3 regions of the Mesorhizobium sp. WSM4976 genome follow, and region 3 is predicted to be linked to each of the others. Evidence: predicted binding sites of a transcription regulator. Region 3 holds the regulator's gene; each other region holds the start of a gene.
The links. Region 3 encodes LexA, which represses DNA repair genes until DNA is damaged. Its sites were predicted from a motif close to TGTTCNNNNTGTGTTCNG; they were not measured.

Region 1: dinB (DNA polymerase IV) is a predicted target of LexA. The motif match lies at 3,620-3,637, and genes of this name have one in related genera.
Region 2: recA (recombinase RecA) is a predicted target of LexA. The motif match lies at 2,872-2,889, and genes of this name have one in related genera.

The regions. Positions count from the first base shown of each region.
Region 1 covers NZ_JARTVT010000033.1:40,267-45,632, forward strand. The annotation lists gene P9272_RS30525 (ATP-binding cassette domain-containing protein) at 1-641, shown strand, start outside; gene P9272_RS30530 (SDR family oxidoreductase) at 654-1,409, shown strand; gene P9272_RS30535 (aldose 1-epimerase) at 1,406-2,284, shown strand; gene dinB (DNA polymerase IV) at 2,291-3,553, opposite strand; gene P9272_RS30545 (cupin domain-containing protein) at 3,817-4,197, opposite strand; gene P9272_RS30550 (hypothetical protein) at 4,612-4,803, shown strand; gene P9272_RS30555 (polymerase) at 5,143-5,366, shown strand, end outside.
Region 2 covers NZ_JARTVT010000010.1:195,663-201,028, reverse strand. The annotation lists partial or broken gene P9272_RS14650 (carbohydrate kinase family protein) at 1-609, opposite strand, end outside; gene P9272_RS14645 (hypothetical protein) at 895-1,809, shown strand; gene P9272_RS14640 (IS1595 family transposase) at 1,863-2,744, opposite strand; gene recA (recombinase RecA) at 2,947-4,044, shown strand; gene alaS (alanine--tRNA ligase) at 4,477-5,366, shown strand, end outside.
Region 3 covers NZ_JARTVT010000032.1:46,869-52,234, forward strand. The annotation lists gene gltX (glutamate--tRNA ligase) at 1-1,234, opposite strand, end outside; partial or broken gene P9272_RS30210 (ComEC/Rec2 family competence protein) at 1,337-3,804, shown strand; gene lexA (transcriptional repressor LexA) at 3,798-4,532, opposite strand; gene kynU (kynureninase) at 4,987-5,366, shown strand, end outside.

The sequences.
Region 1 (5,366 bases), on a different contig from region 3:
GCGAGGCGCTCGGCCTTGTCGGCGACAACGGCGCAGGCAAGTCGACGCTGATCAACATCCTGTCCGGCGTCCACCGCGCCGACCAGGGCGAGATCCAGGTCGAGGGCAGGCCGGTCAGCATCGCCACGCCGCGCGATGCGATGGATCTCGGCATTGAGACGATCTACCAGTACAACTCCATGGTCCCCACCATGTCGATCGCCAGGAACCTGTTCATCGGCCGCGAGCCGACCCGTTTCTCGGTCCTCGGCGTCGGCATCCTCGACCAGAAGAAGATGGCCGAGGAAAGCATCCGCGCCATCGCCAATGTCGACCTGCATCTGCGCTCTCCCGACGCGCTCGTCGGCGAGCTGTCCGGCGGCCAGCGCCAGGGCGTCGCCATCGCGCGCGCCATGCATTTCAAGTCGAAGGTGATGATCCTCGACGAGCCAACCAACCATCTCTCGGTCAAGGAGACGAACAAGGTGATCGGCTTCGTGCGTGGCCTGAAGGAGCAGGGCGTCACCGGCGTCTTCATCAGCCACAACATGCACCACGTCTTCGACTGCTGCGACCGCATCGTGGCGATGGCGCGCGGCGAGGTGGTGCTGGACAAGCGCATCGAGGATACCTCGATCGAAGAAGTCCACGGTGTGTTGTGAGGGGTTTGGGCAATGAAAACGCTTGCCGGTCGTAAGGTGCTTTTGACGGGCGGGCTCGGTTCGCTGGGCCGGGCCCAGGCGGTGACGCTGGCGCGGGCCGGCGCGCGTGTGCTGCTGCTCGACCGCCCCGATGCCCCGAATGCGGTGGAGATCGTCGCCGGGCTAGCAGGTGAGGCCAGCGGCGACATCGCCTTCATTGGCTGTGACCTCAACCGGCTGGCCGAGGCGGAAGCGACGGTTGCCGCGCTGGCGGCAAAGGAAGGCGGCATCGACATCCTGATCAACAACGCCGCGCTGATCATCAACCGCCCATTCGAGGAGTTTTCGCTGACCGAGTACGAGGACCAGATTCGCGTCAACTCTTCCGCCGCGTTCGCGCTGGTCCGCGCCTGCGCGCCGGGCATGAAGGCGAAGGCCTATGGCAAGATCGTCAATTTCTGCTCGATCACGCTCAACGGCCGCTGGGACGGCTACGTGCCCTATGTCGCCTCGAAGGGCGCCATGCTTGGCCTCACCAAGTCGCTGGCGCGCGAGCTTGGGCCGCATGGCATCAGGGTCAACGCCGTCTCGCCGGGCGCGGTGGTCTCGGAGGCGGAAGAGCGCGTCTTCGGCGACCGGCTGAAAGAATACAATGACTGGATTCTCGCGAACCAAAGCTTGAAGAAGCGCATCGAGCCCGAGAATGTCGCCGAGCTTGTGCTGTTCCTCGTCTCGCCGGCTTCCGACATGATCAGTGGCCAGAACATCGCCATAGACGGCGGCTGGTGACCACGGGCGGCGGCATGGAACTCGGCGACGGCCACGCCCGCCTCGTGCTGGCGCCTGAAGAGGGGGCCGCGATCGCCCGCTACGACGCGCTCGTTCCCGGCCGCGCGCCAATTCCATTGCTGAGGGCAGGGGACGGCACCGGTACTTCCGGCTGCCAGCTGCTCGTGCCTTGGTCGAACCGCATCTCCAGCGGCGGCTTCACCTTCGAGGGTCGTTTTCATGCGGTCGAGCCTAACTTCCCGGGCGAGCCGTTTCCGATCCATGGCGACGGTTTCCAGAAGCCGTGGCGGGTTGCCGCGCACGGCGCCACCGAGGCCGAGCTGGTGCTTGATGAAGGCGCGATCGGGCCTTACCGCTACCGGGCCTGCGTCACCTATGTGCTTCGCGACGGCGCGCTTGAGGCGCGCTTGACCGTGGAGAATCGCGCCGGCATCCGCCTGCCTTACGGCCTCGGTTTCCATCCGTGGTTCCCGCGTAACGCCAGGACGATGCTGCGAGCCCGCGCCGAGCGCGTGTGGCTGGAGGACGCGCGCCATTTGCCGACGGGCGTAGCCTCGGTCGCCGAGCATCCGTGGTGGGATTTCTCACAGGCTTCGCTTCTGCCGGCCGACTGGGTGAACAACGCCTTCGTCGGCTGGGACCGGCGCGCGGCAATCAGGCAGCCGGAGCAGGGGATTGTGCTTGAACTGAGCGCCTCGCCGGAGCTCGATGTCTACATCCTCTATTCGCCGTCGCCCGACGCCGGCTTCTTCTGCTTCGAGCCGGTCTCGCACCCGGTCGACGCGCATCATGGCGAGGGGCTGACGGTGCTCGACGATGGAGAGACGATCAGCGCGACGATGCGCCTGGACTGGGCAGTGGTGGAGACGGATTGAGAGCCCCTACAATTCCTTCTCCGCCAGTTCCCTGAACCCGCCCGGCACCGAGCGCGGGCCTTCCAGCGCCACCGTGCCGTAGCCCACCGCTTCCTTGCCGAAGCGCTGGCGAATCTTGTCGATGGCGCGGTCGGCGCCGAAGCGGGCGAGGCCCTTGCGGCTGCCGGGCTTCCGCTTCTCATCCATCAGGCCGAGCGGCAGTTCGAGCTGCAGCTCGGCATGCTCCTCCAGATGCGAGACGGAGATGGCGAGCAGCGAGATGTCCCGCTCGCCCGGATGGGCGGCCAGCACGCCGCGCACCAGCTCCTCGGCGATCTCGGCCAGCATCGCTGTCGCCTGGATCGGCTGCTCCAGCGTCACCGAGCGGGTGACGGCGCGCAGATCGGCGAAGCGTACACGCACCGTCACGGTGCGGCCGGGCCGGTCCTTGGCGCGCAGGCGGCACGCCACGCGGTCGGCCAGATGCAGCAGTGTCGGCACGAAGACGCGCGGCACTGCGGGCTTCCTGCCCAGCGCCGATTGCGCGCCGGCGGAAATCGCGCGGCGACGTGTCTCGAGTTTGCGCGGGTCGCGGTTCCAGGCGAGCGCGGCGAGCTTCCGGCCGGCGGCGTGGCCGATCAGCCGCTCCAGCGCGCCGCTATGGGTGCGCGCCAGCTGTCCAATCGTCTCGACGCCGATTTCGGCGAGCCTGGCCTTGGTCGCCGGGCCGACGCCCCACATCAGCGTGACGGGCAGGTCGTGCAGGAAGGCGAGCTCGGTGCCGGGCTCGACCACCACCAGCCCGTCGGGTTTGGCCACCTGCGAGGCGATCTTGGCGAGATGCTTTGTTTGCGCCACGCCGATCGAGATCGGCAGGCCGAGCTCGTGCTTCACGCGCTCTCGGATTTTCCGCGCGATCTCCTGCGGCGGCCCGAACAGATGCGTGCAGCCGGCGACATCGGCGAAGGCCTCATCGATCGAGATGCGCTCGACCACCGGCGTGAAATCGTCGAGCACCTCGATCGCGGCGTCGCCGAGGCGCTGGTACTCGGAAAAATGGCCGCCGACGAAGATGAGTTGCGGGCAGAGCTCGCGCGCCTTGCGGCCGGGCATGCCGCCGCGCACGCCAAACACCTTGGCTTCATAGGAAGCCGCCAGCACCACGCCGCCGCCGACGGCGATTGGCTTGCCGCGCAGCGACGGATCGAGCAATTGCTCGACCGAGGCGTAGAAGGCGTCGAGATCGGCGTGCAGAATGGTGGCGGCCGCAGCGGTGTTCGTGGCGGCCATCGCGCGCTCCCATGGCGGTTTGTGTGGCATTGCAGCATTAGCTGCATCTTTTGTAAGGGGAATTTTGAGAACATAAAGAGAACAAAAGGAGCTCTCTGTCAAGCCGCCACGCTTGGGCGTGCAAGTTTCCACAACCTGAAGCCACACCCGCGGCTAGACGGCAGCTTGCACGATCAACCTGGAGGAGATCGTGCAAGCCTGACAGGAATGCCGCCCACGGGGGCCTGTTATCCGCTGCCGAAAAATGGGGGTGACCGTGTATGCTATGCCGGCTTGGCGTATTGTTCGGCGCTCAACACCTCGATGCACTGGAACGGCTGGTTGCCCTCCACCCAGGCGTCATGGCCGGGCGGGATGGTGTAGGAAGTGCCGGCCTCGAAGGTTTTTTGCGTGCCGTCGGTCATCCGCACGGTGATCGATCCGGACACGACATAGCCGACATGCGAGACCTGGCAGCTGTCGGTCTTGACCACCGGCTTGACGCATTCGGACCACTTCCAGCCCGGCTGCATGTTCATCCGCCCCAGCGTGTAGCCCGGCAGCCGCACGATTTCGACACGCGTCTTGGCGGGCGCGCGGACCTCGTCGGGATTGTTGTGCGATTTGGAGTCGAGTTTCGTCACCTTCACTGCAACTTCGCCCATGGCGTCCTCCCACGTGAAGCGGAGCCTGACGCGATCGTCGGCGACCGCTGTCTCTTTCGTACACCTTATTATGAGGAGATGCTAATATAATCGAGCGCTCCCCGGCGCTGAAGATCTTTCGAAGATTTTTTGGCGCCTTATCGGAAGTTATTGCGGAACTCCGTCGCCAGTGCTTTCCTGCTCTCGCGCTGGCACGGCGGTGGTTGAGGGACCCATCCGTTTTTCGCCCGACAGGGAGAATTCGATGCAACCCTCGGCAACAATCAAGGCGATATCGTCGCGGCCTCGTGCATCCCCCATCAGCATCATGCCGAACCTGCTCCAGCGCTGGCCGAGCGCCGTGCCGGTGCGACATGGCCGGTGAGAGGGAGAAGCCTTTGGGCGGGGACAATAGACAACCACCAGGAGGAAACCATGCTTGATCAAGCCGTCAAAACCTATTCGCGTCCGCCGGTCATGGCCGCTCGCCGCGGACCGCCGGTGCTTCGCCAATGCTGCGACAGCTACATCTGTCCGGTCTGCACGCAGGTCGTCGAGCTGACGGATTATCGCCAGGTTCTTTGGCACCAGCAGCCCGGCCATCAGCCGATGGACCTCGAGGCCTGAAATCTACCGTGAATGGGAGGAACAACGGCTGGAGCGGCCGGTCAAAGGCGGAAGCGTCAGTCGGCCAAGTCTTCTCTCCTTTCGCCGATTTTCGATGACCGGGCAGCGGCAGCCGAAAGCTATTATTCAGGCCCTCGGGCGACGGTCCGGGGCCTCGCTCGGACTGAAGTCTCATGCGTCGAACGCAGAGGCCCGAGGCATCGATTTTCAGGCAACAACAGCGGCATCAATGCATTTGGCTAGCAAGCCGCCGGACAAAGTCCCTTCATCGGCGGTCGACCACGGAGTGCCCATCATTCCTGCGATGTGATGGGCACTCCTTTCCCTCTGGAGACCCATTTGGAGTTGCTGGCCGTGCAACCCGGCAGGATGATCGCGAACCTGTTTGCCGCGCTGCTCCTGGCGCTGTTGATCGGCGGCGTCTTCCTTCTCTTCGGCAGGCCGCTCTGGCCGCAACGCGATGCTCAGATGATAGTCCTTCTCCCAATCGACACCATGGCAACCGGGTCGGTGCGCAAGGCCTGTGTCGAGCCATGCCTGCCGGCCCGCTTCGACCTCAAGCT
Region 2 (5,366 bases), on a different contig from region 3:
GGGACCGACCAAAGCGGCGGCTTCGCGGCGATTCATGAAGAGCAGCGACAGATCTTTGAGCAGCGGCGTCAGGCGGACGACCTTGGCCGGCGAGACGGCGATGGCAAAGACCGGCCGGCCGCCGGCGAGCGCCACCAGACGCTCCAGCGCCGCCGTCGGCAGGTTGGCGTCGCACAGGATGGCGTCGGCCGCGGCGATCGCCTCGCGCACCTTGGAACGCCTTATCTGCTTGGGAAAGGCGAGATCATAAAGCGCCATGTCGGCCAGCCCGACAATCAATTCGCCCTCGGCGTCGATCAGCGCCGTGTAGCTCGGCGTTGTGCGGTCGAGGAACACCACCGAGAGGTCCGTTATCCCCGCGCTGTCGATCGCCGAGGCAACCGAGTCCGCCGCCGCATCGCCGCCGCGCACCGAGATCAATGAGGCCGACACGCCGCGCTTCACCACGCTGCGCAGGGCGTTGAAAACGACGCCACCGACATCCTCGCGCATCATGCCGGGATTGGAGGCCGCCGGCACATAGGTGCCCGAGACCTGGCCACGCCGGTCGATATGGGCGCCGCCCAAAGCCAGGATCGTTGGGGCCAGGATAGTTGGGGATGTGGGCATTTCGGGTCAGTGACTTTCATTGATCGTGCGGCTGCGCACACTAGGTTCCATCGGGTCGCCCTGCAATCGGAGTCGCGATTCGGATGGCCGGACATCGAAATCCCTTCTGGACCAGCGGTTCTGGTTTGCCCTATCCCGGATGTATCCCCTTCGAACATGTGAGAATTTTCCGGCCGGTTGCCCAGCCGCGCGCCTCTCACCATATACGGTGATTCCCTTGCATATTGACGAACCGGCGCGGAGGTTGAAGTAATGCCAATAAAATGGCGGGGTCCGGGGGAGCAAATGGGGATTGTTGATCTTCGCAGGTTTGGCGACGACCAAATCGTGATTCACTATGGCGGCGAACTTACAAGTGTTGACGCCTATACGTTCGCCAATTCTCTCGTTGCCTTTGCCGACACGCTGCGGGCCGTCAACGGCGTACTGAACCCCGGCCAGAATATTGAAATTCGGCTCGACGCCGTTGGAACTGGAAGTTTCCGCGCTCGGATTAAAAAGATCAAAAAGGGGCTTGGGGGATTCTGGTCACGCGCGCCGGAGCAACTCTTCTGGGCCGTCTTTGCCGCAGTTGTATTAACCCCTTTGGTTACCGACAAAGAGACGGTAGACGTGTTTGATGACCGCGTCGAAATTCATCGCGGCGGCGACACGATCATAATTTCTCGGGAAGCCTACGAGCAGCTTCCTAACGTCCGGCATAACCCAGAGGTGCAAAAGCACCTCCAACGGGCGTTTGAGGTGATAGAGCACGATGAGGCTATCGAGAATTTCGGGGTCACCCCCAAAATCGATGACCCTCAACCGCTTGTCCAAATTCCTCGCGACGAGTTCGCCCGGCTCGCCTCCGGTCCAGACCTAATCGAGGGGGACGGATCAAAGCGTCGCTCGCGCAAAGAGAATGCTCGCTTAGTCATCCTCAAGGCATGGCTCAAAGGTGGAAAACGGAAATGGTCATTCGAGTGGAATGGCGTGCCGCTTTCGGCCCCTATCGCTGACTTGGGTTTCCAAGGGCGCCTTGACAGACACGAGCAACTAATCGGCAACGGCGACGCTATGGACGTGGTTCTTGAGTACTACCAGGATTTTGACGAATCGATCGGAACGTGGGTCAATGACCAGCATTCTTTCGTCGTGTCGACCGTGGTAGAGTATCTTTCGCGTGGCGGCGCACAGGGACAGATACTGAATGGCTCATAATCCCGAAAAGCGGTTCGACCGACTTTTAAGGGCGATGGCGACCAAGCCACCGCTCACGGTCCCGGGCGCGGGAACGATTGCAGCAAAAGGTCAAGCATCAAGTGCGGATGCTTCCGCAGGTTCTGCCGGAACTCGAACTCCCAAAGGTAGCTCTGCAACCACTTCTCCGAAACGGCCACGTAAGTCCCGCGCATAGAGCGCTTAACGTGCGACCAGAACGCTTCGATGTTGTTGGTGTGGACTGCACCGTTCACGTACTCGCCGGCACTGTGGTTGACGGTGCCATGAAGATAGCCAATCTCTGACAGTTCGCGGAACGCGCCAGCCTCATCGGTGGCGATGCGAGAGCCGGGCTTAACCCAAGCGAAGATCGCCGGCATGACATGCTTGCGGCCACGGCCCGGCAGGATGCGGGTGATAACCTCACCGCCCCGTTCGATGGCACCGAAAACGACCGTCTTGTCGTCCTCGCCCATCTTGTCCTTGCCGCCGTAAAACATCTTGTCGGCTTCAACGATGCCGCCGTCCTTGCCACCAAGCGGAGTGTCACCGTCAACGTAGCCCATGTACTGGCGGATCAGATTGCACATGCGCCAAGCGGTCTTGTAGGTCACGCCGATAGTGCGCTGGACTTCCTTAGCCGACACGCCGTTGCGGGACGCGCAGAACAGGAACATGACGGTGTACCAGTCGCGCAAGGACGTGCGCGTGGCTTCAAACGGCGTGCCAGCGGTCGGATAGACCTGATTGCCGCAGAACTGGCATTCGTAGCAACGGCGAGCCTTCACGCGGTGGAAGCCAGCTTCCTTGCCGCACTTGGCGCAAACGTGCCGCTTGCCGTACCGCGTCGCCATGAGGTGATCGAGGCACGAATCATCGGTCGGGAACCGTTCGAGGAACGATTTGAGGGTTTCGGGTTTAGGGGTCGTGCTCATGCGACAACATATAGCACTTCATGCTACATGTTTCAAGGGGATACATCTGCCCTATCCCTGGTGAGACAAAAATAGAACAAATCCAGATATTGATTGTGTTTCAGATATTTGCCGCCTCTTGCCAAATGAGAACAAAAAAGGTACAAAACAGCAGGGATCACGGATTGTCCGGCCTTCATTGACGACCAAGGGGTGATGTATCATGGCTCAGAATACTTTGCGGCTTGTAGAGGATAAGGCAGTGGACAAATCAAAGGCTCTGGATGCGGCGCTGTCGCAAATCGAGCGCGCTTTCGGCAAGGGCTCGATTATGCGGCTCGGCGCCAACGAGCAGGCGGTCGAGATCGAAACCGTACCGACCGGCTCGCTCGGCCTCGATATCGCGCTCGGCGTAGGTGGCCTGCCGCGCGGCCGTATCGTCGAGATCTACGGCCCGGAAAGCTCGGGCAAGACGACGCTGGCGCTGCACACGGTTGCGGAAGCGCAGAAGAAGGGCGGCATCTGCGCCTTCGTCGATGCCGAGCACGCGCTCGATCCGGTCTATGCCCGCAAGCTCGGCGTTGACCTAGAAAACCTGCTGATCTCGCAGCCCGATACCGGCGAGCAGGCGCTGGAAATCTGCGACACGCTGGTGCGTTCGGGTGCCATCGACGTTCTGGTGGTCGATTCGGTCGCGGCACTGACGCCGCGCGCTGAGATCGAGGGCGAGATGGGCGACGCGCTGCCGGGTCTCCAGGCTCGTCTGATGAGCCAGGCGCTGCGCAAGCTGACTGCCTCTATCTCGCGCTCCAACACCATGGTCATCTTCATCAACCAGATTCGCATGAAGATCGGCGTCATGTTCGGCTCGCCAGAGACCACGACCGGCGGCAATGCGCTGAAATTCTACGCCTCGGTGCGCCTCGACATCCGCCGCATCGGCTCGGTCAAGGACCGCGACGAGGTCGTCGGCAACCAGACCCGTGTCAAGGTGGTCAAGAACAAGCTGGCTCCGCCCTTCAAGGTGGTGGAGTTCGACATCATGTATGGCGAAGGCGTGTCGAAGACCGGCGAGCTTGTCGATCTCGGGGTCAAGGCCGGCGTGGTCGAGAAGTCGGGCGCCTGGTTCTCCTATAATTCGCAGCGTCTCGGCCAGGGTCGAGAGAACGCAAAATTGTTCCTGCGCGACAATCCCGACACGGCACGCGAGATCGAGATGGCGCTTCGGCAGAATGCAGGGCTGATCGCCGAGAAATTCCTCGAGAATGGCGGCTCCGAAGGCGGGGACGACGGTTTCGGGGACGAAGCCGGTGCCATGTAGTCCGGTTCCAGGAAGTTCGCGCAGCGGTTTCCTGTTCTGGATTGTGCGAAAGCAATTCGTCGGCTTAGCCGGAGTTCGGCCACAATCCTGGTTTATTTGGTTATGCTTATGTAATTGAGTTCTTAAGTAATGCGTACCCCGAGCCGCCGGCCTTCGCGCCGGCGGTTTTGCGTTTCGGGTAGCGTCGAGCGGCCGACGGAATTGGCCTAAAGCGCGTCGCGATGTTTCAGATTCGCTCCATGCGCTTTAGGTCTTTGGTTTTACGCATGTCTTTATCCCCGAAACCGGTTCCCACTTTCGGGAGACGTGCTTTAACTCCGTGTTTCTGGACAGGCTCAAGAGCTATCGCTAAAAGGCCCATCTATCTCTGAAATATCAGAGCCCATTTGCCGCCGGCCGGGCCGGCGGTTCTTGCGAAAAAGGCAGTGTGCAATGAGTGGCGTGAACGACATCCGGTCGACATTCCTCGACTACTTCCGCAAGGAGGGCCACGAGATCGTCGCCTCCAGTCCGCTGGTGCCACGCAACGATCCCACGCTGATGTTCACCAACGCCGGCATGGTGCAGTTCAAGAACGTCTTCACCGGCCTGGAGAAGCGACCTTATTCGCGCGCCGCGACCGCGCAGAAGAGCGTGCGCGCCGGCGGCAAGCACAATGACCTCGACAATGTCGGCTACACCGCGCGCCATCTCACCTTCTTCGAGATGCTCGGCAATTTCTCGTTCGGCGACTATTTCAAGGAGCGCGCGATCGAGCTTGCCTGGAACTTGATCACCAAGGGTTTTGGGCTCAAGAAGGACAAGCTGCTTGTCACCGTCTATCACACCGACGATGAGGCGGCCGGGTACTGGAAGAAGATCGCCGGCTTCTCCGATGACCGCATCATCCGCATTCCGACCTCGGACAATTTCTGGGCGATGGGCGACACCGGCCCGTGTGGTCCCTGCTCGGAAATCTTCATCGACCGCGGCGAGCATATCTGGGGCGGACCGCCCGGCAGCCCGGAGGAGGATGGCGACCGGTTCCTGGAATTCTGGAACCTGGTGTTCATGCAGTACGAACAGGTCACCAGAGAGGAGCGCATCGACCTGCCGCGCCCCTCGATCGACACCGGCATGGGCCTGGAGCGCATGGCCTCCATCCTGCAGGGCGTCGAAAGCGTCTTCGACACCGATCTGTTCAAGCATCTGATCGATGCGGCGTCCTCCGCGCTCGGCCAAGGGCCGAACCAGGAGAACGTGGCGTCGTATCGGGTTATCGCGGATCACCTGCGCTCGTCCTCCTTCCTTGTGGCGGATGGCGTGCTGCCCTCCAACGAAGG
Region 3 (5,366 bases):
CACCCGACATGGAAGACAAGGCGCCATGCGCGCCGCGCAAAATCGCGCGCGCATCCGTGCTGAGCAAGCCTGCCGCCTTCTCGTCCAGCGACAGCGGACGCTCGACAAACAGGAAAGCCGCGCCGTCGACCAGCTCCACCAGGGTCTTCGCCCGCTCCTTGAGGCCGGGCATGGCGGCAAGCAACTGCGCCTTGCGCTTATCATCGAGCTTTGCGGCAAGGGCCGGGCCGCCTTCGAGATAGGGCAAGGTGGCGACGAAGATGTCGAACAGCGCCTGGTCATCCATCCTGCGCATATGGACGCCGTTCAGAGCCTCGAGCTTGGCAAAGTCGAAGCGGGCAGCGCCCTTGTTGACGTCGCCGATGTCGAACCAGGCGATCATGTCCTTGATCGACATCACCTCGTCGTCGCCATGGCTCCAGCCGAGCCGCGCCAGATAGTTGAGCAAAGCCTCCGGCAGATAGCCCATGGCGCGATAGGCCTCGACGCCGAGTGCGCCATGCCGCTTCGACAGCTTGGCGCCGTCGGCGCCGTGGATCAGGGGGATATGCGACATCGACGGCACCGCCCAGCCCATGGCGTTGTAGATCACCGTCTGGCGCGCTGCGTTGGTCAGATGATCGTCGCCGCGGATGATGTGGGTGACGCCCATATCGTGGTCGTCGACTACGACGGCATGCATGTAGGTGGGGTTACCGTCCGAGCGCAGGATTATGAAGTCGTCGAGATCCTTGTTGGGAAAGCGCACCTCGCCCTGCACGCGGTCATGCACGATCGTCTCTCCCTCGGTCGGCGCCTTGATGCGGATCGCGCCTTTGACACCTGCCGGTGCCTCGGATGGATCGCGGTCGCGCCACTGGCCGTTGTAACGCGGCGGCAGGCCCTTGGCTCTAGCTGCCTCGCGCATCGCCTCCAGCTCCGCGGGTGTCTCATAGCTGTAATAGGCCTTGCCCAGGCGCACCAGCTCCTCGGCCACCTCGCGATGGCGCGGGGCGCGCTCGAATTGGGAGACGGCGTCGCCATCCCAGGAAAGGCCAAGCCAGGTCAATCCGTCGAGAATGGCGGCCGTGGCGGCTTCGGTGGAGCGCTCGCGATCGGTGTCCTCGATACGCAGCAGCATCGTGCCGCCGGTGTGCTTGGCATAGAGCCAGTTGAACAGCGCCGTGCGCGCCCCGCCAATATGCAGGTAGCCTGTGGGCGAGGGGGCAAAACGGGTGACAACCTTGTCGGACATGGAGCTCTCGAAGAAGCGCTGAAAGGGGCATATCACGCGCGGGCTTTCGCGCAGTCGGCGTTCATGTACCATAGGCGGTCTGGGGCGCAAGGGGCAGACCCGATGGCTGGACGTGGCCGGGGTGCGGAGGAGGGCGAGGGGACGACAGCTGGCGTCAGCGAGCGCCTGATGTTTGCCCATGCCGCGCCCCAAGAGGCGCCGCCCGTCCAGCTTCCTCAGCCGCGCGCACCAGCCGAGGGTCTGCCTGATGGCGACCGCGCAGTACTGCCGGTCTCCCCAACAGCAACGATCGGCCGAATCCGCAGACAGCTCGGCCGCGCCTCGCTCCCCGCATTGCGCCGAGGCATCGCCGTCGCCATGGAGACGGAGCTCGACCGGGGCGTCGGCTTCCTGCTGGTTCCGGTGTTCCTGGCCGCCGGCGTGATCTATTACTTCTCCCTGAACACCGAGCCGGACCTCTACAGGCCGCTGGCGGCGGTGGCCCTGGTGGCTCTCTGCGCAGCGGTGTCGCGCTCCTGGCAGAGAACGCACCTTTTCTTCATGGCATCGCTTTTATGCGCGCTCGGCTTTCTCGCGGCCAAGGTGGAGACCTGGCGGATGGCGACCCCGATGCTGGGGTCCGAGATCCAGACACGGCTGACGGGTCGCCTCGTCGTCGCCGAGGCGATGGCCAACGGCCGTGTGCGGCTGACCATCGATCTCGTGTCCACGGAGCATCCTACGCTGCGCTACGCGCCGAGCCGCGTAAGGGTTTCGGCGCGCAGGATCCCGCCCGGCATGACGGCCGGGTCGATGCTGACCGGCTATGCCAAACTGCTGCCGCCGACCGGTCCGGTTCGGCCGGATAGTTACGATTTTTCCTTCGACAGCTACTTTAGCGGCATTGGCGGCAGCGGCTTTTTCCTGGGCGATCCAAAGCTGATTGCGCCGACTCCATCTGCGCCAACGGCGGTGCCATTCGGCGCGCGCGTTATGTCGGCCATAGAAAACGCGCGCGAAGGGATTGCCGATCACATCCGGAGCAGCATCGGAGGGTTCGAAGGCGAGATTGCCGCGGCGCTGATCGTCGGCGTGCGAGCCGGCATTCCGGAAGAGATCAACGAGTCGATGCGGCGCACCGGCATCTATCACATCATCTCGATCTCCGGCCTGCACATGGCGCTGGTCGCCGGCACGATCATGTTCCTGCTGCGCGGCGCCTTCGCGCTGTTTCCGGATTTCTCGTCACGCCGGCCGGTGAAGAAATATGCCGCGGCGATCGCGCTTTCCTCGATCGCCGCTTACCTCGTCATCTCCGGCATCGTGGTGGCGGCCGAACGGAGCTTCATCATGCTTGCCGTGATGCTGATCGCCGTGCTCTTCGACCGCGCGGCGCTGACGATGCGCAACCTGGCGATCTCGGCGATTGCCGTCATCCTTGTGTCGCCACATGAAGTGGTCGGGCCGAGCTTCCAGATGTCCTTCGCAGCCACCGCGGCCCTGGTCGGCGCCTATGCCGGCTTTGCCGATTATCGGGCCGGCAAAATGACCGTGCCGCCGGCAAAGCGTTCGTTCCTGAGGTTCCTGTCGCGAAAACTGGCGGTTGGCGTGGGCGGCGCCGCCGTGACCTCGCTCATCGCGGGCAGCGCGACCTTGCTGTTTGCGATCTGGCATTTTCAGCGCGTGTCGCCGCTCAGCCTGCTCGCCAATCTGGCGGTCATGCCGATCGTCTCGCTGGTCGTCATGCCGTTCGCCGTGTTGAGCGCGCTCGCCATGCCGTTCGGCTTCGACGGCCCCTTCCTCTATGTGATGGGCAAGGGCCTGACGGCGATGATCGCCATTTCGGCATGGATCTCCGAGCGCTCGCCGGTCGATGCCGTGGGATTGATCTCGATCCAGTCGGTGCTGCTGGCGACGATCGCGCTCGTCATCGCGACCATGGCCACCACCTGGCTGAGGCTTGCCGCTGTTCCCATTGCTCTCGCCGCAATGCTGGCGATCCCACATGTGCGCACGCCGGATGTCCTCATTTCCGAGGACGCGCATCTGGTGGCGATGCCGATCGGCGGCGGCGAGCTTGCCGTCAACCGCGAACGCTCGAACGAGTTCACGACCGACAATTGGAAGCGGGCGCTGAAGGCCGAGGAAATTGTGTCGCCAGAGAATTCGCCAAAGACGCTCTCGATATCGCCGACCCGGTCGACCTGCCGCCCGGCTCACCCTTCTATTGCACCGGCGACCTCTGCATTGGCCGGCATCCGTCCGGTGCGATCGTCGCGCTCGCCGAAAACCGCGACAGCGCACGGCCTGCCTGCGGCTTTGCCGACCTCATCGTCATCAACGATGCCACGGCCTACAATCCCTGCTGGGATCAGCGTGTGCTTGTCGTCACCAAGCGCCAGCTGGCGCGTGACGGCAGCGCCGCCGTCTTCTTCGATCCACAATCGGCAACCGCGCGAGCAGCCATCCAATATGCCGTCGAAAAGCCATATCGGCCCTGGCACGAGCAGCGCAGATACACGCGCGAGGCCCGGGGACTGCCGCCATATGAAAAACCTGAGAGGGCCAAGCCCTCGCAGCCGGATCAGTAGCGCCTGATCAGCCCGACGAGCTTGCCCTGCACCTTGACCCGATCCGGCCCGAAGATGCGGGTCTCGTAGGCCGGGTTGGCAGCCTCCAGCGCGATGGAGGCGCCCTTGCGGCGGAAGCGCTTGAGCGTTGCTTCCTCATCGTCGACCAGCGCCACCACGATCTCGCCCGGACTCGCTGTGTTGGCGTTACGGATGATGACGGTGTCGCCGTCGAAGATGCCGGCCTCGATCATGGAGTCACCCTTGACCTCCAGCGCATAATGCTCGCCACCCATGATCATGTCCGGCGGCACCGAGATCGAATGCGTCTGGTGTTGGATGGCATCGATCGGAACACCGGCGGCGATGCGGCCCATCACCGGAATGGATACGGCCGAAGCGGCGTCGTCGTCGTTGCTGGGTGTCGGCGTACGCGACGGCGCTGCCGGCTTGACCTGGCGACTTAGATTGCCCTGACCGCCTTGAATGACGCTCGGCGAAAACTTCTTCGCGGCATTCAGGCCCGGCGCGATCGAATCGGGCAGCCGCAGGACTTCCAGCGCGCGCGCCCGGTTCGGTAGCCGGCGAATGAAACCGCGTTCTTCCAGCGCCGTGATCAGCCGATGGATGCCGGACTTCGAGGCCAGGTCCAGTGCTTCCTTCATCTCGTCGAAGGATGGAGGGATCCCGCTCTCCTTCAGGCGTTCATGGATGAACATCAGGAGTTCATGTTGCTTGCGCGTCAGCATTGGCGGCCCCCACGGGTTCCGAAACCAGAATCAGAAAAACAAACCCAGAACAAACACTATCTGTTCCAGTTGTGTTCCGCAACCGTTTAAAGTTTAATGAATTTCTTAAGGCTGGCGAAAGAATGTTGCATCCGGCGGTGCCCGGCCGCCTGCAACTGGGGCTGTGTCATTGATTCCGCTCGATTCTGCAATTCTCCTTATGTTGAAATTGAGACGCGACACCATCGCGGAAGCGCTGAGGTGTTCGCGTCGGTTCATCCGTGCATGTGCCGCACCGTGAACGAAACGAACCCAAAATGCCAACGTTGGCGATGATTCCGGTCCTCGGCCTTTGCCGTCTATGGACCAGCTGACATAGGCCAGAAGGTTCTTGCCGTGTCGCGGACGGGGATGAGACAACCGCCCTGGTCGCCGGGGATGCAGCGGCCTGGTTCGAAACGGAGGCGACAGCACAATGAGGAGAATTCCCGATCTTGCCGAGGTCGAGGCAATGGATGCCGCGGACCCGCTGCGTGCCCTGCGCGATCGCTTCGTCCTGCCGGATGGCGTGAAATACCTCGACGGCAATTCACTGGGCGCCGCTTCAATCAATGTCTTCAACGAGATCGAGACGGCCGCGAAGCAGGAATGGGCGCAGGACCTGATCCGCGCCTGGAACACCGCCGGCTGGTTCGACATGCCTGTCAAACTCGGCGACCGGCTCGGACGTCTGATCGGCGCCGCGCCTGGCCAGACGGTCGTATGCGACACCACCTCGATCAACATCTACAAGGTCCTGCATGCGGCGCTCGCAATGCGACCCGGCCGCCCAGTGATCGTTGCCGAAGGCGACAG